3 regions of the Planococcus beijingensis genome follow, and region 2 is predicted to be linked to each of the others. Evidence: predicted binding sites of a transcription regulator. Region 2 holds the regulator's gene; each other region holds the start of a gene.
What was found. Region 2 encodes CtsR, which represses protease genes until heat stress. Its sites were predicted from a motif close to ATGGTCAATAAAGGTCAAACA; they were not measured.
Positions count from the first base shown of each region.

Region 1: clpP (ATP-dependent Clp endopeptidase proteolytic subunit ClpP) is a predicted target of CtsR. The motif match lies at 2,071-2,091, and genes of this name have one in related genera.
Region 3: IRE19_RS03080 (ATP-dependent Clp protease ATP-binding subunit) is a predicted target of CtsR. The motif match lies at 6,474-6,494, and genes of this name have one in related genera.

Region 1 is NZ_JADHDZ010000006.1:104,201-112,154, reverse strand. It holds gene IRE19_RS14810 (LemA family protein) at 1-542, opposite strand, end outside; gene IRE19_RS14805 (TPM domain-containing protein) at 796-1,578, opposite strand; gene IRE19_RS14800 (hypothetical protein) at 1,575-1,718, opposite strand; tRNA gene IRE19_RS14795 (tRNA-Arg) at 1,925-1,996, opposite strand; gene clpP (ATP-dependent Clp endopeptidase proteolytic subunit ClpP) at 2,169-2,780, shown strand; gene IRE19_RS14785 (HPr family phosphocarrier protein) at 2,839-3,096, opposite strand; gene whiA (DNA-binding protein WhiA) at 3,150-4,100, opposite strand; gene IRE19_RS14775 (gluconeogenesis factor YvcK family protein) at 4,124-5,119, opposite strand; gene rapZ (RNase adapter RapZ) at 5,124-6,005, opposite strand; gene IRE19_RS14765 (NUDIX domain-containing protein) at 5,998-6,483, opposite strand; gene trxB (thioredoxin-disulfide reductase) at 6,688-7,650, opposite strand; gene IRE19_RS14755 (tetratricopeptide repeat protein) at 7,728-7,954, opposite strand, start outside.
Region 2 is NZ_JADHDZ010000011.1:27-7,980, reverse strand. It holds gene ispD (2-C-methyl-D-erythritol 4-phosphate cytidylyltransferase) at 1-222, opposite strand, end outside; gene IRE19_RS17615 (PIN/TRAM domain-containing protein) at 239-1,333, opposite strand; gene radA (DNA repair protein RadA) at 1,425-2,801, opposite strand; gene IRE19_RS17605 (ATP-dependent Clp protease ATP-binding subunit) at 2,863-5,325, opposite strand; gene mcsB (protein-arginine kinase McsB) at 5,322-6,413, opposite strand; gene IRE19_RS17595 (UvrB/UvrC motif-containing protein) at 6,403-6,936, opposite strand; gene IRE19_RS17590 (CtsR family transcriptional regulator) at 6,949-7,419, opposite strand; gene IRE19_RS17585 (hypothetical protein) at 7,572-7,817, opposite strand.
Region 3 is NZ_JADHDZ010000001.1:660,436-668,389, forward strand. It holds gene IRE19_RS03045 (YisL family protein) at 1-267, shown strand, start outside; gene IRE19_RS03050 (alpha-amylase family glycosyl hydrolase) at 518-1,984, shown strand; gene IRE19_RS03055 (CoA-disulfide reductase) at 2,048-3,382, opposite strand; gene IRE19_RS03060 (DegV family protein) at 3,402-4,253, opposite strand; gene IRE19_RS03065 (Cof-type HAD-IIB family hydrolase) at 4,272-5,078, opposite strand; gene IRE19_RS03070 (prolyl oligopeptidase family serine peptidase) at 5,238-6,002, shown strand; gene IRE19_RS03075 (metal-sulfur cluster assembly factor) at 6,070-6,378, shown strand; gene IRE19_RS03080 (ATP-dependent Clp protease ATP-binding subunit) at 6,515-7,954, shown strand, end outside.

The sequences.
Region 1 (7,954 bases), on a different contig from region 2:
TCGGATGCATCCGGATCTGCTTCGAAGTATTCTTTTTCATCAAATCCGAAAATACCAGCAATCATGTTCCCCGGAAAACTTCTGGCTTTACGGTTAAATTCCGAAACGGTTGCATTATAATCTTGGCGGGCTACCGCGATGCGATTTTCCGTACCGGCCAGTTCATCCGACAGCTGCTGGAAATTTTCGCTAGAGCGGATCTCTGGGTAATTTTCCACTACGACAAGCAAGCGGCTCAATGCCCCGCTCAATTCAGCATCTGCTTCCGCCTGTTCACTGACGCCTTCCGCACCGGCCAAGTTCGAACGGGCTTCCGTTACACTGTCGATGACATCCTGTTCTTGATCAGCGAAGCCTTTCACTGTTTCCACCAGGTTCGGGATCAGATCCAACCTGCGCTGCAGCTGGTTTTCAATCTGGGCATACGACTGGTTGACGTCCTCTTCAAGCTGGACAAAACCATTGTAGCTTGGCACAAGAATGGCTGCCACAATGGCAATTAATGCAATTACAATAATAATAGGAATCAACAATTTCCTCAAATGCTCCACCTCTTTAACTAGTATGTACTAGTAATCATTTCCCTTACCACACGACTTTTTAAACGTTTCTTTTTGGAATAGGCCTGAAAAGAAGGAGTAGACAGATGCTAGCTGCGCAATTTCTTTAGAATGTGATTTCTCTAAATTGAAAAATATGACTTCCCACCTAATCTATTCAGGCAGAATGGGCTGGAAAATCCCTAGCATTTCAAATAATTTCATCTGGCCAACTTTCAATTTATCTCATCATTAGTTAAAATTTCCGTTTTGCACCGCCGCCTCCACCAGAACCTCCTCCACCTCTGCGGGGTCTGCTGCCTCCAGAGCTTTTTCTGGCACTACCGCTCCGTGATTGGCCTCTCAACCGGCCACTTCTGGATTTTTTGCCATTGCCTCTTCCTGCACCATCTCCAAATAAGGCCACAACAATCCAAATGCCAATGACGATGGCTATAATGACACGATGAAGCGGCCATTTTTCACGGGGCTCATAAGCAGGAACTTGGGATGCTCCAGTCTGGGTAGCGGCAGCTTCAACATTTTGGCTATATTCTGCTGTCACTTCATGATAAAGCGCTGTATAGGTATTCCTAATGCCTTGGTCGAATTGATCTTTCTTCAAATACGGCACGGCGTAATCATCCAATATCCGCCCTACCTTAGCATCCGGCAAAACACCTTCAAGACCGTAGCCCGTAGCGATATAGATTTCACGGTCGCCTGTCGAAACTACCATCAGAACACCGTTATTTTCTTCTTCAGAACCAATTTCGTAATGGCGCAGAGCTTCTAAAGCATAGCTTTCAATAGCCTCTCCTTCCAGCGAAGGAATGGCCATCACAGCAATCTGGGCAGTCGTCGCATCTTCTAAGTTTTTACCTAAAAGGCGCAATTCTTCTTCAGCTTCATCGGATAGAACATCAGAAATATCCTGTACATAAATATCATTGGTTAGTTCCGGGAAATCGATTGCGTTGACAGGAACAGCCATCAGGAAAATCCCTAATGCACTCAAAAGGATAATTTTTTTCTTCATTCTTCATTATCCATTCCGAAATTGATGGCCAACACTTCAGAAGCACCTGGATTTTCTTCAAAATACTTTTCTCTATTCAAACCGAATCCACCTCTAATCCATAAGGTTACACTTAGATTGGAAATCACTAATTTCTTCATCCAGCTTCCCTCTTTTCGATACTACGTAATAATATTTCGTTATAATTATGCATGTAAACTTTTTACATATCTTTCGTAGTATAGCTCATTTAACCTCTGAACAGAAGATTCCATCCATAAGCGATTTTTCGCATCTTTGCATATGGCAACCAAAAAAAAGCCCGCATCGCCGATTAAACGGCAAAACGGACTTTCCTGTTTATTGATGCCCTCGGAGGGAATCGAACCCCCATCTCAAGAACCGGAATCTTACGTGTGATCCATTACACTACGAGGGCGTATTCGCTATTAGCGACTTTTCTATTATACAAAACCATTCTGACTTAATCAAGTCCATTTTTTTAATTCGTTAGATTTGACCTTCATTGACCATCATGTGTATGATAATAGTACAGCTGAGAGAACTTTCAGCATTGTTTGCACACCACTTAATCGAGGAGGAACTATTCTATGAACTTAATTCCTACAGTAATCGAACAAACAAGCCGAGGCGAACGTGCTTATGACATTTATTCACGTTTGTTGAAAGACCGTGTTATTATGCTGGGCAGCGGAATTGATGATAATGTTGCGAATTCAATCGTCGCGCAGCTTCTGTTCCTTGAAGCGGAAGATCCGGACAAAGACATTTCCATTTACATCAACAGCCCAGGCGGCAGCATCACAGCCGGTATGGCAATTTACGATACAATGCAGTTTATCCGTCCAGACGTACAGACAATTTGTATCGGTATGGCAGCTTCAATGGGTGCATTCCTTTTGGCAGCTGGCACAAAAGGCAAACGCCTTGCATTGCCGAATGCCGAAGTCATGATTCACCAGCCTCTTGGTGGTGCTCAAGGCCAAGCGACTGAAATTGAAATTGCAGCGAAACGCATTCTTCATCTTCGCGAGAAATTGAACCAGATCTTGTCTGAACGCACAGGACAACCAATCGAAGTCATTTCCAAAGATACGGACCGCGATAACTTCATGACAGCAGAACGCGCGCTTGAATATGGCTTGATCGACCAAGTCATCACACGCAGCAAATTGCCTGAAAACCACAAAAAAGATATCTAAAACAAAAACCTCACAGCCATTGGGCTGTGAGGTTTTTATTTGCTCTAATCAGAGGTGATCAAGCTTCCTGCTCGATAATTCCAGAAAGCGACTGAACCGCTTTTTCCTCGTCCAAGCCGTCTGCTGAAATCGTGATGAGTGTGCCTTTGCTGATGGCTAGGCTCATGATTCCCATGATGCTTTTAGCGTTTACTTTTTTATTGTCTTTTTCCAAGTAGATATCCGCTGTGTATCTGTTCGCTTCTTGAACAAATAAAGCAGCCTGTCTTGCTTGAAGACCTGATTTCAATAATACTTTCACCTGTTTTTCAACCATACTTATCCTCCTCTAAAACTTCACTCTCTTATATATGAAAGAACAGCCGGCATTTAGCGGCCGATCATTTCTCCATTTCTCAACGATGCAGCGATTTCATCGATTTTCCGCAGCCGGTGATTGACACCTGACTTACTGACTGTTCCACCAGACACCATTTCACCCAACTCTTTCAAGGTGACGTCTTGATACTCTACCCGAAGTCGGGCAATTTCACGCAATCGTTCAGGCAATTGATCGATTCCAATTGCTTCATCGATAAAACGGATGTTCTCCACTTGACGCAATGCGGCGTCGATGGTTTTGTTCAAGTTGGCCGTCTCACAATTCACGAGACGATTCACGCTGTTGCGCATGTCCCGAATGATTCGGACATCTTCAAATTTCAATAAAGCGGAATGCGCGCCAGTGATGCTCAGGAAATCCGAGATTTTTTCGGCTTCTTTCAAGTACGTCACAAACCCTTTTTTCCGTTCGATCATTTTGCTGTTCAAATGGAATTCGTTCATTAGATCAACCAAAGAATCTGCATGGTCTTTATAAAGAGAGTAGATTTCCAAATGGTAGGAGGATGTTTCAGGATTGTTGACAGATCCGCCAGCCAAGAAGGCCCCCCGCAAGTAAGAGCGTTTGCAGCAATTTTTTTCAATCAATGTTTTAACAATTTGGTGCTGGAATTGAAACCCTTCTGTCAATATCTCCAGGTCTTCAAGGATATGCTTGGCACCTTCCCGAATTCTGCAAATATAGATATTGTTCTTTTTTAAACGCATCTTTTTTCTGACGAGCAATTCGACAGGATACGGCTTGTAGAAACGTTTCAATAAGGTATAGATACGACGGGCAATTGCCGCATTTTCAGTCTGGATATCCAAGCTTAATTGCCGATTGGAAAACGACAATGTGCCGTTCATCCGGATCATAGCGGAAAGTTCTGCCTTTCCACAACAATCATCCACTTCTATCTGTGTCATTTCTTTTTTTGTTTCCGATGCAAAAGACAAAATTCGTTCCCCCTTTCAAAGCACTAGAAGTAAAGCTGCTTTGAATCTTCGCTGGCACGGCCCCCAGCATATTCAAATAACCATTCTGCCACTTTCATCGGCTCATGCCGCACTATTTCTCCAAAGATATTGGCGATGTCTTTTCGGTGGACTTCGAGGCCCATCTCTTTCAGCTTCTCTTCGTCATATTCCACCGGCCATGCTTTTTCTTTTTTGTAGCGTTCGGCAACAACCGGCGGCACTTGGACTTTATCTAGCAGAATCGCATCCAAAAATCTTTCGCCGACATGGTCATAAAGTGCCTGTACGTGGTCAGAGGCTGTATATTCATACGTTTCGCCCGCTTGTGTCATTAAATTACAGATATAAATCTTCTTCGCCTTTGCCGCAAGAACTGCTTTTTTAATATCTTTTACGAGTAGATTCGGCAAAATACTGGTGTACAAAGAACCCGGTCCGACAACGATCACATCGGCGTTTTCAATGGCCGCTATCGCAGCAGGCAGTGCTTTTACATCACGGGGTTCGATGAACACCCGTTTAATCGGCTGCAAATATGCAGGAATCTTGGATTCGCCTTTGATGATCGTGCCGTCTTCCAACTCTGCATTGAGCGTTACAATTTGATTGGCCGCAGGCAAAACAGTGCCATTGACACTCAATACACGGCTCATTTCACGGACGGCATGAGAAAAATCGCCGGTAATATCCGTCAAAGCTGCAAGCATCAAATTACCCAAGGAATGGCCATCCAAATCCAAGGAATGCTTGAAGCGGTACTGGAACATTTCCGCTACCAATGGTTCTGTATCCGATAATGCAGCCAGCACATTTCGGATATCTCCTGGTGGTGGGATGTCCAAGTCATTTCGCAAACGCCCTGAACTTCCCCCGTCATCTGCCACAGTAACGATAGCCGTCAAATCCAGCGGATACAGCTTCAATCCTCGCAAAAGTGTGGAAAGGCCAGTGCCACCGCCTAAAATAACAATGCGTTTCCGGTGTTGGTTGCGTTCCATGCACTCAATCCTTTCTTATTTTGACGTCTCTGTGGGTGATGATGACTTTATTGTTCTCAGCGAGAAGTTTTCCGTAGTACTCGGCCAAGGTCACAGAACGGTGCTGTCCGCCTGTACAGCCAAATGCAATGACCAATTGGGCTTTTCCTTCATTTTTGTATTGCGGAATCATAAACTGCAGAAGATCCGTCAATTTCTCGATTAGTGTCTGAGTTTCCTGCCATTTCAGCACGTAGCTGGAAACCCGTTCATCTAATCCCGACAAAGGATTCAGTTCTTCAATATAGTAAGGATTCGGCAAAAAGCGGACATCGAAGACCAGGTCGGCATCGATCGGCATGCCGTGCTTAAACCCGAAAGACATCACATTCACTGTGAACACATTGCTGGTCTTAGAAGAAAAGTCCGCGATGATTTTCTCCTTCAGCTCACGTGGCGACATATTGGATGTATTGTATTTAAACTGCGCTCTTCCCTGAAGATCAGTTAACATGTCACGTTCTTTTTTAATGCCGCCCAAAACCAGTCCGCCTGGCGATAACGGGTGAGATCTTCTGGTTTCTTTGTATCGGCTCACCAATGTTTGGTTTTCCGCATCCAGAAACAGAACGGTGATGGAGACATTCGGTTCCTGCGATAAATGGTCGATCGATTCTACAAGGCTGTCAAAAAAGTCGCCGCCTCGTAAATCCATAACTGCTGCCACCCGTTTCATCGACTTCCCTGAATCTCTCATCAACTTGATAAAAGTAGGCAAAAGGGCAGGAGGCAAATTATCAATCGTAAAAAAGCCCAAATCTTCAAAACTTTGGATTGCCACAGTTTTTCCTGCTCCTGACATGCCTGTAATGATGATTAACTCTGTTTCTTCTTGGCGGTTATCCATTTTGGTGGTTCACCTCTTCTATTGATGTTTGGATGGTTTCTTTGATTAACTGGAAGTCCGGTGTGTAATGGAATGTCCCATACTGGATTCCTTGCTGGCTGGCTGCAAATTGCAGGTTGGTCCGGTCGCCTTCTGCCATCGGCAAAAACGCCAGATCCTCAACCGGATGCCATTCCAATAAGCCTTCTCGTGTTTCTTCAAACACTTTTCCGGTCAGTCCACGGGCTGCAAATGTGAAGAGCATCCACTCGTCCACATTTTGTCCATTTTCCTGGATCATCATTGTGTAAATGCCTTTTAAATGAGTTCCAACCGGAGTCGCATTCGTTTCTTCTTTAAACTCTCGAACGGCCGCCTCGAAAATCGACTCACCGGGCTCCATCTTTCCGCCAGGTGCCACATACCAGTCACGGCGCGGTTTCTTCAATAATAATACTTGTCCATTTTGGATAACTAACAAATTCGCGATTCGCTGCACATTCGACACTCCGCATCTATTGTAAACTTACTTCATTATACATGTATCCTGGTGTGTCATGCAAAAGAATGCAAAAAAAGAGGCCGTTTACCGGGTTGCCCGGAAAACGGCCTATCCAAATTCTTTATAAAAAGGGGGTCAATTTACTTTCTTAACTATACCTCTTATACATGACAAAGCTGTTACAAACAGATTAAGAAAAAATTAAGCTTGAGTTTTCATTGCCATTTTCTCGATAAGCTCTTCAATATAATGTTGAGCTGCCTGTGCTGCAATGCTGCCATCACCAGTTGCCGTAACTACTTGGCGCAAAGTTTTTTCACGAACATCTCCGGCTGCAAAGATTCCTGGAACTTTGGTTTCCATCTTCTCATTGGTCACCACATATCCTTCATCATTTAAAATCCCCAGTTCAGTAAATGGCTTTGTTAAAGGCAACATGCCGATGTAGATGAAGACGCCGTCTGCTTTAAATTCTTTTTCAGTCCCATCATCCGTCGATACCAATGTTACGCCTCCAACTTTGCCGTTTCCATCGTCGTGGATTTCTTTGACCGTGTTGCTCCAGATAAAGTCGATCTTGTCATTGGCGAATGCACGGTCTTGAAGGATTTTTTGGGCACGAAGTTCGTCGCGTCTGTGGACGATGGTTACTTTATCCGCAAAACGAGTCAAATAAACGCCTTCCTCGACTGCTGAATCTCCGCCGCCGACAACCACTAATTCCTTTTGTTTAAAGAAAGCTCCATCACAAACCGCGCAATAGCTCACGCCGCGGCCGCCAAGTTCAGTTTCTCCTGGAATGCCCATTTTCTTGTACTCGGCTCCTGTTGTTACGATAATCGCACGTGTTTTGTACTCTTTTGATCCAGCTTTGATGGTTTTGTATTCCTCGCCGTCAATAATTTCGGTAACATCACCATAAGCGTATTCAGCACCGAATTTCTTCGCGTGTTCAAACATTTTTGTAGATAAATCCGGTCCAAGGATATGGTCAAACCCTGGATAGTTTTCAATTTCTTCCGTATTGGCCATTTGGCCACCCGGAATGCCGCGTTCAAGCATCAATGTCGATAGATTCGCACGGGAAGTGTAAACAGCGGCAGTCATGCCTGCTGGTCCTGCTCCAATAATAATTACATCATAGATTGTATTCGTTTCAGTCATAACAATAGACCTCCTATTTCTCAGTAGCTAAATCGTATAAGATTCTGGGAAAACCTTCAACTTTTATGCCTATGCTCCTATTCCGGGAGGTAAGCAATGAGTTCTTTCATGTATTTCGTCAATGTAGCGACCGAAACACTGAACTGGTCAGCCAATTCTTTTTTTGTCAGCTTTTCATTTTTGGATGAACTGACCATATAGTCAACAGCTGCCGCCAATGCTGCCGGATTCTTAAACGCATAGTTGCGCAGGAATGCTTTTTCAACTAACAAGAACCACATTTGAAAAAGGTCTTCCTGCTGCT
Region 2 (7,954 bases):
TTTCACTTTCGTAATATCATAGCGTTTTACATACTCTTCGATCAGTTCCCGTTCGTGCTCTTTTACCGCCAGCCAAATAGCCTCGCAATTCGGATCCCGCTCAAAAACTTCCAGCGTATAGAGAAAAATCGGTTTGCCGAAAAGTTCGAGCAATAATTTATTTTTATCTGCTTTCATTCGTTTCCCGCTGCCGGCAGCAGGCAGGACGACTGTATAGTTCATTGGATAACATCCTTTATCAATTTGTTGCAGTTTGTTTGCCGTCTCGCGGCTTCGCAAAAATCATCCGTCCTGCAGAAGTCTGTAAAACGCTGGTGACAGTGACATTGATCGCCTGGCCAATAAACCCTTTGCCATCTTCAATCACAATCATCGTGCCATCATCCAGATAAGCTACACCCTGATTTTGCTCTTTGCCGTCTTTGATGACCACTACATGCATATCTTCCCCCGGAATCACAACCGGTTTCACAGCGTTTGCCAAGTCATTGATATTCAAGACAGGTACATTATGAAGTTCACATACTTTATTGAGATTAAAATCATTGGTGACCACTTTGCCGCCCATTTTTTTTGCAGCGCGCATCAATTTTAAATCGACTTCGCTGACTTCGTCAAAGCTTTCTTCTGTAATCATAATCGCATCTACGCGTTCACTTTGAAGCCGTTTCAAAATGTCCAAGCCTCTCCTGCCGCGCGTCCGTTTCAGCGTGTCCGAAGAATCGGCAATATGCTGAAGCTCAGATAACACAAATTGCGGAACGACAAAGGTGCCTTCCATAAAACCAGTTGCCGAGATGTCCGCAATCCGACCATCAATGATGACACTGGTATCAAGCAGCTTATAAGACACTTTCTCAACCGGTTCTTCCGGCTCCAGCTTTTTCACCGGGGCAAACTTCGCCGGCGTCAACATCGTCAGCATTTCTTCGCGTTTTTGGAAGCCTACCTGAAAACCTAAATAACCAAGCACTACAGATAATATTAACGGTGCCACAGTGGCCACCAATGGAATATCAACGGTACTCAGCGCAAAGCCAATCAGGAACGCCACCACAAGGCCAATAATCATTCCAACCGTACCGAACAATAAATCCGGCGTCGGTGCATGAAGCAGTTTCTCTTCCATCCACTTCATGAAATTTATCAAAGAATCTACAAATAATAAAGATAACAGGAAAAAGACCAGAGCACCAACAATTGCTGCTACGTAAGGGTTACTGATCCATGGATTGTCGAGAAGGGGAATAAGTTCAAATGCAGATGGCAATAATAAGATTCCGACTGTCGCACCAATAAGTAAAAACATAATTTTAATAATAGGTCTTAACACGCGCTCCACCTCCTTTTTTAATTATACACATTTTAAATCTGAAACGCTTTAATGACCCTTATTTAGAAATAAAAGGAGGCATATAGCCTCCTTACTGTGGAAAAATCTCTTTTAACGCATCATTAACACTTTCTACACCGACTACGCGAATCCCTTCCGGATAATCCCAACCACCTAAATTTGACGCTGGAACAATTGCCCGTTTAAAGCCGAGCTTAGCTGCTTCCTGCACGCGCTGTTCAATACGCGACACACGCCTTACTTCACCGGTCAATCCTACTTCGCCGATGATGCAATCGTACACATTTGGAGCCTTGTCACGGAAACTGGAAACAATGCTTGCGAGAACAGCTAAATCGATAGCGGGTTCATCCAGCTTCACGCCGCCTGCCACTTTGATGTACGCATCCTGTGACTGCAGCAGCATGCCCACCCGTTTTTCCAGCACAGCCATCAGCAGCGACACACGGTTGACATCGATGCCTGTTGCCATGCGTTTCGGATAGTTGAAACTCGATGGCGTCACCAACGCCTGAATTTCAACTAATATCGGACGTGTGCCTTCCATTGAAGCGACGACTGTCGAACCGGCTGAACCACTCGTCCGCTCCTGCAGGAACAGTTCAGATGGGTTCAACACTTCTTTCAAGCCGCTCTGGAGCATCTCGAAAATAGCGATTTCATTGGTCGAGCCAAAACGGTTTTTGACGCTGCGCAAAATCCGGTACGTATGATGGCGTTCACCTTCGAAATACAGAACAGTATCCACCATATGCTCCAAGATACGCGGCCCTGCAATCTGGCCTTCTTTTGTTACGTGGCCCACGAGGAAAATGGCAATATTCTTCGTTTTTGCAATCCGCATCAATTCGGCCGTACTTTCCCTAACCTGTGTCACACTGCCTGGCGCAGAAGTCACTTCAGGGTGGTGAACCGTTTGAATCGAATCGACAATGACAAAATCAGGAGCTACATCTTCAATGGTATGATGAATCAATTCAAGATTCGTTTCTGCATAAATGAACAGCTCTGAAGACGAAGCATCGAGACGTTCTGCCCGCAACTTGGTCTGGCGGATTGATTCTTCTCCGGAAATGTATAATACCCGGCTTCCGCTATTGGCAAGCATCGCCGATACCTGTAACAGCAAAGTCGATTTACCGATACCCGGATCTCCACCAATCAGCACCAGCGAGCCCGGCACAATTCCCCCGCCGAGGACACGGTTCAATTCACTCAATTCTGTTTCTACTCTTGGTTCATCCTGTGTTTCAATGGCATTGATCGGCGTCGCTTTCTGAGGAACCGATGCACTGTGCTGAAAAGCGCCGCGTGTCCCTTTCGGTGCAGCCACTTCCATTTCCTCAGTCATCGTATTCCATGCCGCACAACCCGGACATTTCCCCATCCATCTGGCTGATTCATAGCCACAAGACTGACAGATGAATTTCGTCTTTTTCTTAGCCATGTGTACCTCCTAAAATAGAAAAACCGCTCGCCGGAGAGCGTCTCCGGCGAGCGGAATGTTCTTATTGTTTTTCCACTACCGCTTCTTTCACTTCTTCTGTTGCTTTTGTGCGAACGATGAAGTCATCGTCCTCCACATCGAAGATAATGCGTTGGCCTGAGAGGGCTGTACCTTTTAACAACTCTTCTGACAAGCGGTCTTCCACGTGTTTTTGAAGAGAACGACGAAGTGGACGCGCCCCGTATTCCGGGTCATATCCTTCTTTAGCGACTTTTTCAAGCGCAGCATCGGTCAGCTCCAAATCGATATCCTGCTCTTTCAAGCGTTCCACCAATTGCTTGGTCATCAAATTCACGATCTCTCTCAAGTTCTCTTTTTCAAGAGAGTGGAAGACGATCATGTCATCAATACGGTTCAAGAACTCTGGGCGGAATGCTTTCTTCAATTCAGCAAGCATTTTGCCTTTCATGTCTTTATAATCTGTTTTCGAATCCTCTAAATTGAATCCGACGTATTTATTGTATTTCAGCTCTTCTGCACCAACGTTTGACGTCATGATGATGACAGTGTTGCGGAAATCGACTCTGCGGCCTTTAGAATCCGTCAAACGGCCATCTTCAAGGACTTGCAGCAAGATATTGAAGACATCAGGGTGAGCTTTTTCAATTTCATCAAGCAAGACCACTGAATATGGTTTTCTGCGAACTTTTTCAGTCAACTGTCCGCCTTCTTCATAGCCCACATATCCTGGAGGTGAACCGACCAGACGTGATGTCGAATGTCTTTCCATATACTCGGACATATCAATGCGGATCATCGCATCTTCATCCCCGAACATAGATTCAGCGAGTGCACGTGCCAATTCCGTTTTACCGACACCTGTTGGTCCAAGGAAAATAAATGAGCCGATTGGACGTTTAGGATCTTTCAATCCAGCACGAGCACGACGGATCGCTTTCGAAATCGATGTAACAGCTTCTTCCTGCCCGATGATGCGGTTGTGAAGAATCGATTCCAGGTTGAGCAATTTATCAGATTCTGTTTGAGCCAGTTTTGAAACCGGAATGCCGGTCCACATGGACACGACTTTCGCAATGTCCTCCACTGTTACTTCAGACTCTTCTTTGCCTTGCTTTTCTTTCCATTCTTTCTTCGTTTTATCTAATTGGTTCTGCAATTTCTGTTCTGCATCACGGAGCGAAGCCGCTTTTTCAAATTCCTGGCTTTGCACTGCTTCATTTTTCTCAGAACGTGCAGCTTCCAAGCGTGCTTCCAACTCCTTCAAATCTGGTGGAGTTGTATAAGAGCGAAGTCTTACTTTAGAGCCTGCCTCATCAATCAGGTCAATCGCTTTATCCGGAAGGAAACGATCCGAAATGTAGCGGTCTGACATTTTAGCTGCCGCTTCAATTGCTTCATCCGTGATTTTCACACGGTGATGCGCTTCATAGCGATCACGCAATCCGCGGATAATCTGAATCGACTCTTCAACAGTAGGCTCATCCACTTGAATCGGTTGGAAACGGCGTTCAAGAGCCGCATCTTTTTCAATGTACTTGCGGTACTCATCCAAAGTTGTAGCACCGATACACTGAAGTTCTCCACGCGATAGGGAAGGTTTCAGGATATTGGATGCATCAATCGCACCTTCTGCCCCACCTGCTCCGATTAACGTGTGAAGCTCATCAATGAAGAGAATGACATTGCCCGCTTGGCGAATTTCATCCATCACTTTTTTCAAGCGATCTTCAAACTCGCCACGGTATTTGGTTCCAGCAACCACTGTACCCATATCCAAGACCATAACGCGCTTGTCGCGCAAAGTTTCCGGGATTTCATTGTTGACGATCTGTTGAGCCAAACCTTCTGCAATCGCTGTTTTACCGACACCTGGTTCCCCGATCAATACAGGATTGTTTTTCGTTCTGCGGCTCAATACTTCAATAACGCGTGTGATTTCATCACTGCGGCCGATGACCGGATCCAAGCCGCCATCACGGGCCACCTGAGTCAAATCACGTGCCAGGCCATCCAGCGTCGGGGTATTTGCCGAAGCATTCGGGCTTGTGCCTGTAGACGCCTGTTCATTGTTGCCCAGAAGCTGCAACACCTGCTGGCGTGCTTTGTTCAAGCTGACGCCTGCATTACCTAATACACGCGCTGCAACGCCTTCACCTTCGCGAATCAACGCCAACAGCAAGTGTTCTGTACCAATATAAGAATGGCCCAATTTGCGGGACTCATCTACTGACAATTCAATGACTTTTTTCGCTCTCGGCGTATAATGCACAATCGGGCCCACATCTTTTTCGCCGACACCGACAAGTTCCTTAACGCCTTCTTCAATCAATTGTGTATTCACTTCAATCGCTTCCAGAGCTTTAGCAGCAATACCGCCGCCTTCGCGAATTAAACCGAGAAGAATGTGCTCTGTACCGATTGATTCATGTTTCATGCGAATGGCCTCTTCTTGAGCTAACTGAAGAACTTTTTGTGCGCGTTGTGTAAATCGATTAAACATCATGCAAGATCCTCTCCTTCACTATTTATACCTTCTTTATTCAATCGCTCCCGGAACAGCTTCGCCCGGGCAAAATCGCGTTCTTTCGGCTGCAGCGGCTTATCTGCATATTGCTGCAGGAAGGCCGGCTGCATAAAAATCATCAATTCATTTAAAATCGACATGTCTACATCTTGGATCATCTTTAAATCAATACCCAATCGAACATCTGACAAACAAGTGGCAGCTTCTTCCGTCGTCAGCAGTCTCGAATGGGTAAGAGTCCCAAGTGACCGATAGACACGATCTTCCAACACCAGCGGCGAATTCAACAGAATTGCTTCCCGCGCTTTGCGTTCCTGTTGGATAATCTGTTCTGTCATATTCTCCAAATCCTGAAGAATTTCGTACTCAGACTTACCTAGCGTCAATTGATTGGATATTTGATAAACATTTCCTAATGCTTCACTGCCTTCACCATAAATGCCACGAACTACCATGCCAAGCCTTGAAATTGCTGGAATGATCCGTTGAATTTGATGGGACATCGTCAATGCCGGCAAATGGAGCATGACTGAAGCCCTCATTCCAGTCCCTACATTCGTAGGGCAACTAGTTAAGTAGCCGTATTTTTCGTGAAAGGCATAAGATAAGTTCTTTTCCAATAAGGAATCTAACTCATTCGCTATCTTATACGCTTTCTGAAGATGGAATCCTGACTGCAGACTTTGTATCCGCAAATGATCCTCTTCATTTACCATAATACTCAGCTCTTCGTTATCAGACAATAAAACAGAACCGGAATGTTGGCTATTGGCCAGATAAGGACTGATTAGGTGCTTTTCCACCAGTACTTCCTTTTGGAGTTTAGCAAGTTCTTCAATACTGATATGGCTGAAAGTATAGTCCAACTCGCCACCTTTATCCAGTAATACAGATGAAATCTCTTTATCTACTTTAAGTGCCTCATCTTCAGTAAAAGAATACGGAAACTTGAAATTCTCTAAATTTCTAGCCAACCGGATTCTTGTACTCATTGCAATATCAACATTCTCTCCATCATTCGCCATCCAGCTGCTTGCTCGAGGTTGGAGAAACCGTTCAACTGCCATTGGAAGCACCTCCCTCAAGCTTGGAACTCAAAACTTTTACTTCATCTCTTAGCCGTGCAGCTTCCTCAAAATCCTCTTCACTCACAGAAACCTGCATTTGCTTGCGCAGTTCCTCTATTTCTTTTTTTATTTTTAAAGTTGTGCCATAAGAAGCAGGGATCTTCCCAGTGTGTTCTGTATTCCCATTATGAAACCTTTTAAATATTTCATCCAATTGGGAGGAAAATGCATCATAACAAGAAGCACAACCAAACTTGCCAAGCTGCAGGAACTTCGGAAAACTAAATCCGCAGGATGGACAGGTCACCGCTTCTTTTCTGACAGGGTTAACGGATGCCTGCGAATTAGGGAACCAATTTGATAATAGCTGATGAATAGCCAATGGATCCTGTTCAAAAGCAATATTAATGCTATGGTTTTCAGCTGCACAGATATGGCATAAATGAAGCTCCGTTATCTGTCCTTGTTGCTGTTGTTTAACTATTACTGATGCAGAACGTTCTCCGCATTGATCGCAAATCATCTTTTCACCCCTTTATATCGTGGTTTGATACTTAATTGTAAAGAGCATCGCTATAAGAATACGAGCTCGGACTTCATCACGCGTCGGAAGAGGCAAAAGCAGCGTCGCGCGATCTACAGCACTGAGAATCAGCTTTGCTTCTCTTTTAGAAATAACCTCTTCATCCAGCAGCCTAAAAACAATATCTTCTGCCATTACTTGAGTGGCACCATGTTCTAAGCGCTGAATCACATCTGCGATTACATCTGATTTTTGATGAAGCCTGATTCGTTTAATTCGAATATACCCGCCACCACCGCGCTTACTTTCTACCAAATATCCACGGTCAACTGTAAATCGAGTATTGATGACGTAGTTTATTTGAGAAGGAACACATTGAAACTTTTCAGCTACTTCACTGCGTTTAATTTCAATATGGTCTCTCTCGCTTAATTCGATAACCTGCTTCAAATAACCTTCTATTACATCCGAAATATTCCGCATCGCTTTCACCTCTTCGATACATAATATGTCAAAGTTGACTTTGACTATATTTGACTTAATTATACACCAAGCTTTTTGCGGATATCAAATAGTACGAATCAGAATTTACAATCAAAAAAGTCCCGAAGCAATTTCGCTTCAAGACTTCCTGTTTATTCCTGATCCAATATTCTTTTCACAAAATCTTTTGCATGGCTGGATACAGATTCTGTTTTTTCTTCCATGTACTTAGTCTTCCACTTAATGCCTTCCTGCCAGACCTCCACTACATCGCCAACTGAAACATTATGAGTAAAATCTGTTATTGGAAAAGTATACTGTTCTTCCCCATTTTCAATTGTTTTTAACAATGCTGTTCTTTTATCAATAGCTTCGACTCTATAAATACCGGGTTTCATAATCCTCACCTCACTCCTGCTTTTCCCATTTCACATCCTCTTCAATCCTGATTCTCAATTATTATAAATAACTTTTATAGAACAACGTTTTTTTCATCAAAGAAAAAAGCCGTTACCGGAATCGGTAACGACTTTCA
Region 3 (7,954 bases), on a different contig from region 2:
AAGATTTTACACATGGTATTGAGATTGTTTTATATCTTGATCATCATCACTGGACTTACTTTATTCATCGAATGGTCTTCTTCTGATCCGATGGTATACGGCATCAAGTTCCTATTGGGCATTTTGACAATCGGAATGATGGAGATGGTATTGGTCCGTTCGAAGAAACAAAAACCGGTTACGATGTTCTGGGCATTATTTGCATTATTCCTATTTGCAACGATGTTTGTCGGCTTCATGTTGCCGGTCGGTATGGATTTCTTTTAATGAAAGTAAGGCGGGTGCATCCAGCACCTGCCTTTTTCTTTTGTTCAGCTGCAAGTGTCCAGCTTTTCTGCTCATAGCTTACATTCCTTTAGTTGGGCGCTTCCGCTTTTCTAAAGCGATTTTCACAGTTTAGACGAAACTCGGACAAGTCACTGAGGAAACCTTAACTTAACATGGCGGCAGTAGCTGGAGTTTGATAAAATAAACCGGGTGGAACATAAGTACGACCTCATTGAAGGAGGATTTTAGAGTGAAGAAAAAATGGATTTCAGGCATTTTAACAAGTGTGCTGCTGCTGACTTTGGTTAGTCCGGTATCTGCTCAAGACGAGCTGGAGCTTAAAGACGAGTTCATATACGATACACTGGTCGACCGGTATTTTAACAAAAAGATCGACAACGACTATGAAGTGAATGCAGTTGACCCTGCTGCTTTTAACGGAGGCGATTTCGATGGCATGGCCAGTGAAATCCTGTTTGTTAAAGAAATGGGCTTTACTGCTCTTTCAATAGGACCTGTATTCTCTACAGCTACATATGATGGAAAAAGCGTATTGGATTATACTGAATTTGAACGCCATTTTGGTACCGATGAAGAATTTAAAGAGTTGGTTACCGAAGTCCACGACCAGGAAATGAAAGTGATTGTGGATATTCCAACGCAACAAGTCAATGAAAACCATGTATGGGCAATTGAAAATCCAGAGTGGTTTACAGAAAATGAAGATGGCAGCCTGGCACTGGATACAGCGAATTCAGAAGTTCAAGAAGCCTTGATCTCAGTTTTCGAGGAATTCACGGAAACCTACGAAGTTGATGGGTATCGTCTTCAGAATGCCGATCAATTGGACCCTGCATTTATTCTCAATTTTTCTGAAGCTATGAAAGGTGCGGGGAGCAGCTATCTGCTGAGCGATCGTGAAATGGAAGAAACTCCTGGGTTTGACGCAGTGGTTTTGCCGGGAGTGGAAGAAACCCTGCGCGCCGCGTATAAGAATTTTGATCAGGACATGACCGGGATTTCCACCATCATGGAACAAAGCGAAGGCAAGCTGATTCAAGTCGATTCCCTATTGGGGTCGCGCTTTACGGCCGATATTGTCGATGTGAACGGCTTTCCGCCAACACGCTGGACTTTATTGCTGACTCAATTATTGACGATGCCTGGAATTCCAGTCATTCAATACGGCTCTGAAGCTGCTATGAATGGCGTTGAAGCAACGGAATCGCATCAAATTTTGGACATGGCAGTAGATAAAGAACTGGTTGACCATATTACTGACCTAACGTCCTTGCGCAATGCCTCTGCCGCTTTGCGGACAGGAGACTTGGAAGTGCTCCATGACGAGGATGGGTGGCTGGTATACAAACGTTCAAATGATGAAGAGACTTGGATTGTCGCCATCAACAATTCCTCTTCAACTCAGAACTTCAATTTGTCGACTGACGTAATTGGAGAAGGCAAGGAGCTTCGTGGTTTGTTTGAAAGTGACATCATTCGCCAAGGAGAAAATGGCGAGTACCGTGTGACACAAGATCGTGAAATTGCGGAAGTTTTCCACGTTACTGAGGAAACCAGCCTCAATACGGCCTATATTGCAACACTCGCTATCATGTATGTCGTGTTCATGCTGTTCCTTTGGTTCGTCTGGCGCAAAGGCAAACAGCGCAAAGCAGATGCTGCAAAACAAAAAGAAAATGAAAAAACGGTACAGTAGTTTCAAAAACTAAAACAGGACGGAAAAGCGATTTGCTTTTCCGTCCTGTTTTTGATTCTGCTTTTATTTAGTGATGGCTTTATAGCCAATCATATTGATCGGGTCTTTCGGAGATGAATAGGGAGGCGCATAGCAAAGTTCCAGTGCCTGCAGATCATCAACCGTTAAACCGGCATAGATGGCTGTAACAATCACGTCAATGCGTTTGTCGACTCCTTTGCCGCCGATGCATTGCGCGCCTAAAATCTTACGAGTTTCCGGATTGTAATGGACCTTTAACGTGATTTGAGCGTGGTCCGGATAATAGCCGGCGTTCGAGTTGCCGGTATGAGTGACTGTAGCGGATTGGAGATTCTTATCCTTTATGGACTGTTCGTTCAATCCGGTCATAGCTGCAGTCAGTGAAAAAACTTTCAAAACAGAAGTCCCGAGCAACCCTTTTTTTGCGAGTTTGTTCCCTGTCAGGTGCTGGGCTACAATAAACGCCTGGCGATGGGCAGGGGACGCAAGAGGCACCCTTTTAGGATCTCCGGTTACCATGTCGAAATTCTCTGAAGCATCTCCGATTGCATAAATCGAAGGGTCGTTTGTTTGCATAAACTCATTGGTTTGGATGCCGCCGGTTTCGCCGATATTCAACTCTGCTTTTTCAGCAAGCTGAGTACTGGGCTTCAAGCCGATGCTCATGATAATGAAATCAGCCTGCAGGTCAATTCCGTTCCCTAATGTCACTGTTTTGCCTTCAGTTTTCTCAATCGTAGTTCCTGTCAAAAGCTTCACGCCTTGAAGCGCTAATTCTTTTTCGATGAGCAATGAGATGTCCGTGTCTAAAATGGACATGATGGTTGGAGACTTATGGACGAGTGTGACATTCAACCCAAGATGCTTCAAGTTTTCAGCCATTTCAAGGCCGATAAAACCTCCTCCTGAGACGATGGCATTTTTAGGCTGCTGCGTCTTGATAAATTGGTCTATGCGCTGCATGTCCTCGTAATTACGCAAAGAGAAAACTTTCGAAGACTCCATACCTTTTACATCAGGCATCACAGCAGAACCGCCAGGAGACAAGATTAAGGCGTCATACGACTCTTGGAATTGCTCGCCGGTTACTAAGTTTCGAACGTGGACCTTCTTGCCTTCACGATCGATTTTCAACACTTCATGCTGCAACTTAACATTGACATCGCGTTTCTTTTTGAATTTTTCCGGATCGGTCATGATGATAGATCGTTCATCTTCGATGACACCGCCAATGACGTAAGGAGTGCCGCAGGCTGCGTAGGACATGGTCGACTCACGGTCGAATACTACGATGTGTGCATCCGGATCATAAAAACGAATTTGGCCGGCTACTGTTGCTCCACCGCCAACTGCACCGACAACGACTATTTTTTTCATAAGATAGTCAGCCCTTTCCTTATTCAATTTTGTTGAAGAAGAATAAAGCCAATGTGCCGGGGCCAGTATGTGCAGCAATAACCGAACCAATCATATGGATTTCGACTTTTTGGGGATGGAAGTTTTCTTCAATTTCTTCTTTTAAAGTATTGGCGAATTCTTCATCATCTCCATGGCTGATGGCAATTGTTTGCTGGTCTAATTGGCTTCCGCGTTCTTTCATCAATTCAATCATTCGCTTGATGACTTTTTTGCGTCCGCGCAATTTTTCAATCGGCACCAATTTGCCGTCTTCTACGTGGAGCAATGGTTTGATGTTCAATAACCCGCCTACAAAAGCGCTGCCTTTAGAGATGCGTCCGCCTTTGGCCATATAATCCAAATCCTCGACAGTAAATAGGCTTTCCAGGTGGTCGGCCATAAAACGGGTTTTTTCTATAATTTTGTTTAACGGTTGGCCGTCATCCCGCATTTTTGCAGCTTCTTTCACCAGAAGCCCGTAGCCGAGGGATGCTGCTTTAGAATCAAGAATGGTGAGCTTCATTTCCGGGTATTCCTCGCGTACTTGATCTGAGACCATTACGGCTGTACTGTAAGTGCCTGATAGTTCAGACGAAAAGGCGATGTAATAACCTTCATCACCATCTTTTGCTAACTTCTCAAAAGCGGACAGCATTTCTTCAGGTGATACTTGTGATGTTTTGGGATGATTGCCTGAACGGATATCATCAAATACTTTAATGGATTGAATGCCTCTTACATCTTCATAATCCTGATTTCCGATATGGACACGAAGCGGAAATAAAACGACGTTTTCATTTTCAAAAAAATCTTTCGGCAAATCAGATGCGCTGTCAGCAAATAGTCTCATGTAAATCCCCCTTTTCTTTTACAATTTCAATCGATCGATCAGCAATTCAGCGATGCCGTCTTCATTATTGGTTAAAGTTATTTCGTTAGCTATGTTCTTCAACGGATCAATGGCGTTGCCCATTGCAACTCCGACGCCTGCAAAATCTATCATTTCCAGGTCATTGTCTTCGTCGCCGAATGCAATGATGTTTTCCCGTGAAATCCCGAGCGATTTAGAGACGCGGTCAAGTCCGACAGCTTTGCTCATTCCGCTTTTGACAATTTCAATGACGTGCCAAGGAGCTCCCCAGCGACGATGATCGATGACTTCCGCATGGACAGAAGAGAGATGATCATGAATTTCCTGTACGCGTTCAAAAGGTGCATGAATCAGAATAGAAGTTGGATCTGTTTTTAAGTAATTTCGCAAGTCACCCGTGGTGATGGTCGGATCACCGAACCGGAAGATATCCATTAGTTTTTCATCGTGGTGATGGACATAGACATCATCCAATACTTCAGCGACGATATTGTGGAATTCATAGTTGTGCATGGATTCGACCACTTCATGGACAACGTCGAGCCCGATCGGGTTATGGTGCATGCCCCAATGCTGATTGGCTGGATGATGCACAAAAGCTCCATTGAAGTTGACGATTGGTGTCGTCAACCCCAATTCTTTGTAATACGGTTCGCTTGAACGGTATGGACGCCCAGTGGCAATCATAACTTGATGCCCTGCTTCAAGTGCTTTATTTAAAGTCAGTTTCGTTTTGGGTGAAATGACTTTTTGATCGGTTAATAAGGTTCCATCTAAATCTAGAACAATCAAATGTTGCTTCATAAATAGCCGACTCCTTTCTCTATACTACTAGTGTAGCGATAATACGAGGGTTTCGTCAAAAAATCTTGAGAAAATCGACAGGGTTTTTTGGGAAGTAGATTGACATTTGCTGGATAAGGTTAAGATTGGTAGGATTACTAATGAAGGAAGTGATTTGAGATGAGAGTTGAACGACAAGTCTGGGGACATATCCCATTGCTGAACATAACCCCGGAACAGGATGCAAAAGAGTTGCCGACCGTTATTTTTTTTCATGGACATACGAGTGCTAAAGAGCATAATCTGCATTATGCATACCAATTGGCTGATAAAGGAATCCGTGTGATTTTACCTGATTCCCATCTCCACGGAGAACGAAGTGAAGGATTGGATGGAGTCCAGATAAGCTTACGATTTTGGGAAATCGTGTTGACATCAATTGAAGAATTGGCATTTCTGCGGGATGAATTACATAAACGCGGATTGATGGCCGGTGAACCAGCAGTAGGCGGTACATCAATGGGCGGTATTACGACGCTGGGCGCAATGACGGTCTATCCGTGGATCAAAGCGGCCGCAGTGATGATGGGTGCCGGAAACTATGTGGAATTGGCACAGGCACAGATGGCCCAATACGAAAAGAGAGGTTTCCAGTTGCCGATCAGTGAAGAAGAACGCGAAAAGATGCTGTCGACTTTAGCTATTTTTGACAGCCGCCGCCATTTGGAGAAATTCAATGGACGCCCGATTTATTTCTGGCATGGGGAACAGGATGTCACGGTTCCATTTGAACCGACATATCGCTTGTATAAAGAATTGAAACAACAATATGAAGCGATCCCTGAGAAGATCGAATTCAAGCGTGAACGCGAAGCGGGACATGCGGTGAGCCGGACCGGCATGCTTGAAGCAACAAACTGGCTGGCTAAGTATTTGCTGGAATAAGCGTGTAAATTTCATTTCCAGTGAAAGTTTGTTAAGATGGTACTAACAGTAAAGGGAGGGATTCTGAATGGATCAAGATATGAAAGACAGCATGATGGGTGCCTTAGAAACAGTAATCGATCCTGAATTGGGTGTCGATATTGTCAATTTGGGCCTTGTATATGATGTAATGGTTACAGAAGACGGATTTGCAGTGGTTACCATGACATTAACGTCAATGGGTTGCCCGATGGGACCTCAAATCGTTCAAATGGTCAAAGAAGCATTATATGAGCTGCCTGAAGTGGAAGAAGTCGATGTTAAAATCGTCTGGCAGCCGGTATGGGGCAAAGAACATATGTCGCGTTACGCAAAAATGGCGCTTGGCGTCAGATAATCTATTTTTGAAAGGCCGTTATGGATTTTATTCCGTAACGGCCTTTTTTAGGACCAAAATAATTGCTTATTCCTGAAAATTTGACTATAATCTAATTAGTCAAAGATAGTCAAACTAATTGAGAGGTGTGGTTGTTATGGTTCAATTCCAAAATAACACAGAACAAAAATCCCCGTTGGAGCAGTTTGGCCGCAATATGGTGGAGCAAGCCCAATCAGGGAAAATGGATCCTGTCATCGGACGAGACCAGGAAATCCGTAATGTCATCCGCATCCTGTCGCGGAAAACCAAAAACAATCCGGTATTGATCGGCGAACCGGGTGTCGGCAAAACGGCGATCGTTGAAGGATTGGCACAGCGAATTGTCCGCAATGACGTACCGGAAGGGTTGAAAAACCGGACCATCTATGAGCTTGATATGAGCGCATTGATTGCTGGAGCCAAGTACCGGGGGGAATTTGAGGAACGGTTGAAAGGTGTTTTAAAACAGGTCAAAGACAGTGAAGGACAGATCATCCTGTTTATTGATGAAATTCATACCATCGTCGGAGCGGGTAAAACTGAAGGTGCGATGGATGCAGGAAATATGCTGAAACCGATGCTTGCCCGAGGGGAATTATATTGCATCGGAGCGACCACATTGGACGAATACCGGATGCATATTGAAAAAGATCCGGCTTTGGAACGCCGGTTCCAGCAAGTAATGGTAAGAGAGCCTTCTGTAGAAGACACGGTGTCGATTTTGCGCGGTTTGAAGGAACGTTTTGAACTGCACCATGCTGTGCGGATACATGACCGTGCCATTGTAGCTGCGGCTGCTATGTCGGATCGGTACATCACTGAACGCTTTTTGCCGGACAAAGCCATTGATTTGATCGATGAGGCTTGTGCGATGATCCGGACGGAAATCGATTCCATGCCGCAGGAATTGGATGAAGTGACGCGCCGCCTTATGCAGCTTGAAATCGAAGAGCAGGCATTGATGAAAGAAACCGATGCAGCCAGCAAAACACGCTTGGATACTTTGCGTAAAGAAATCACGGAGCTGCGCGATTCTTCTGCAGATATGAAAAATCAGTGGACAGAAGAAAAAGAGTCGTTGAAGAAAATCCAGGAAAAGCGGGAACAATTGGATCAGTTCCGCCGCCAGCTGGAAGATGCGGAAAACCGCTATGATTTGAATGCGGCAGCCGTTCTGCAGCATGGCAAGATTCCGGAACTGGAAAAGGAATTGGTAGCGCTCGAAGCCAACCTTGAAAAAGACGGCGCTGAACGGTTGTTGCGTGAAGAAGTGACGGAAGAAGAAATTGCCGGCATTGTCGCCAGATGGACTGGAATCCCGGTAACCAAATTGGTGGAAGGTGAACGTGAAAAATTGCTTCGCTTAGGCGAGACCTTAAAAGAACGTGTCATCGGACAAGATAAGGCAGTTGAACTGGTGACGGAAGCTGTATGGAGAGCGCGGGCAGGCATCAAGGATGAGAAGAAACCGATTGGTTCATTTATTTTCCTAGGTCCGACCGGTGTCGGTAAAACCGAATTGGCCAAGTCTCTTGCTGCAAATCTGTTTGATTCG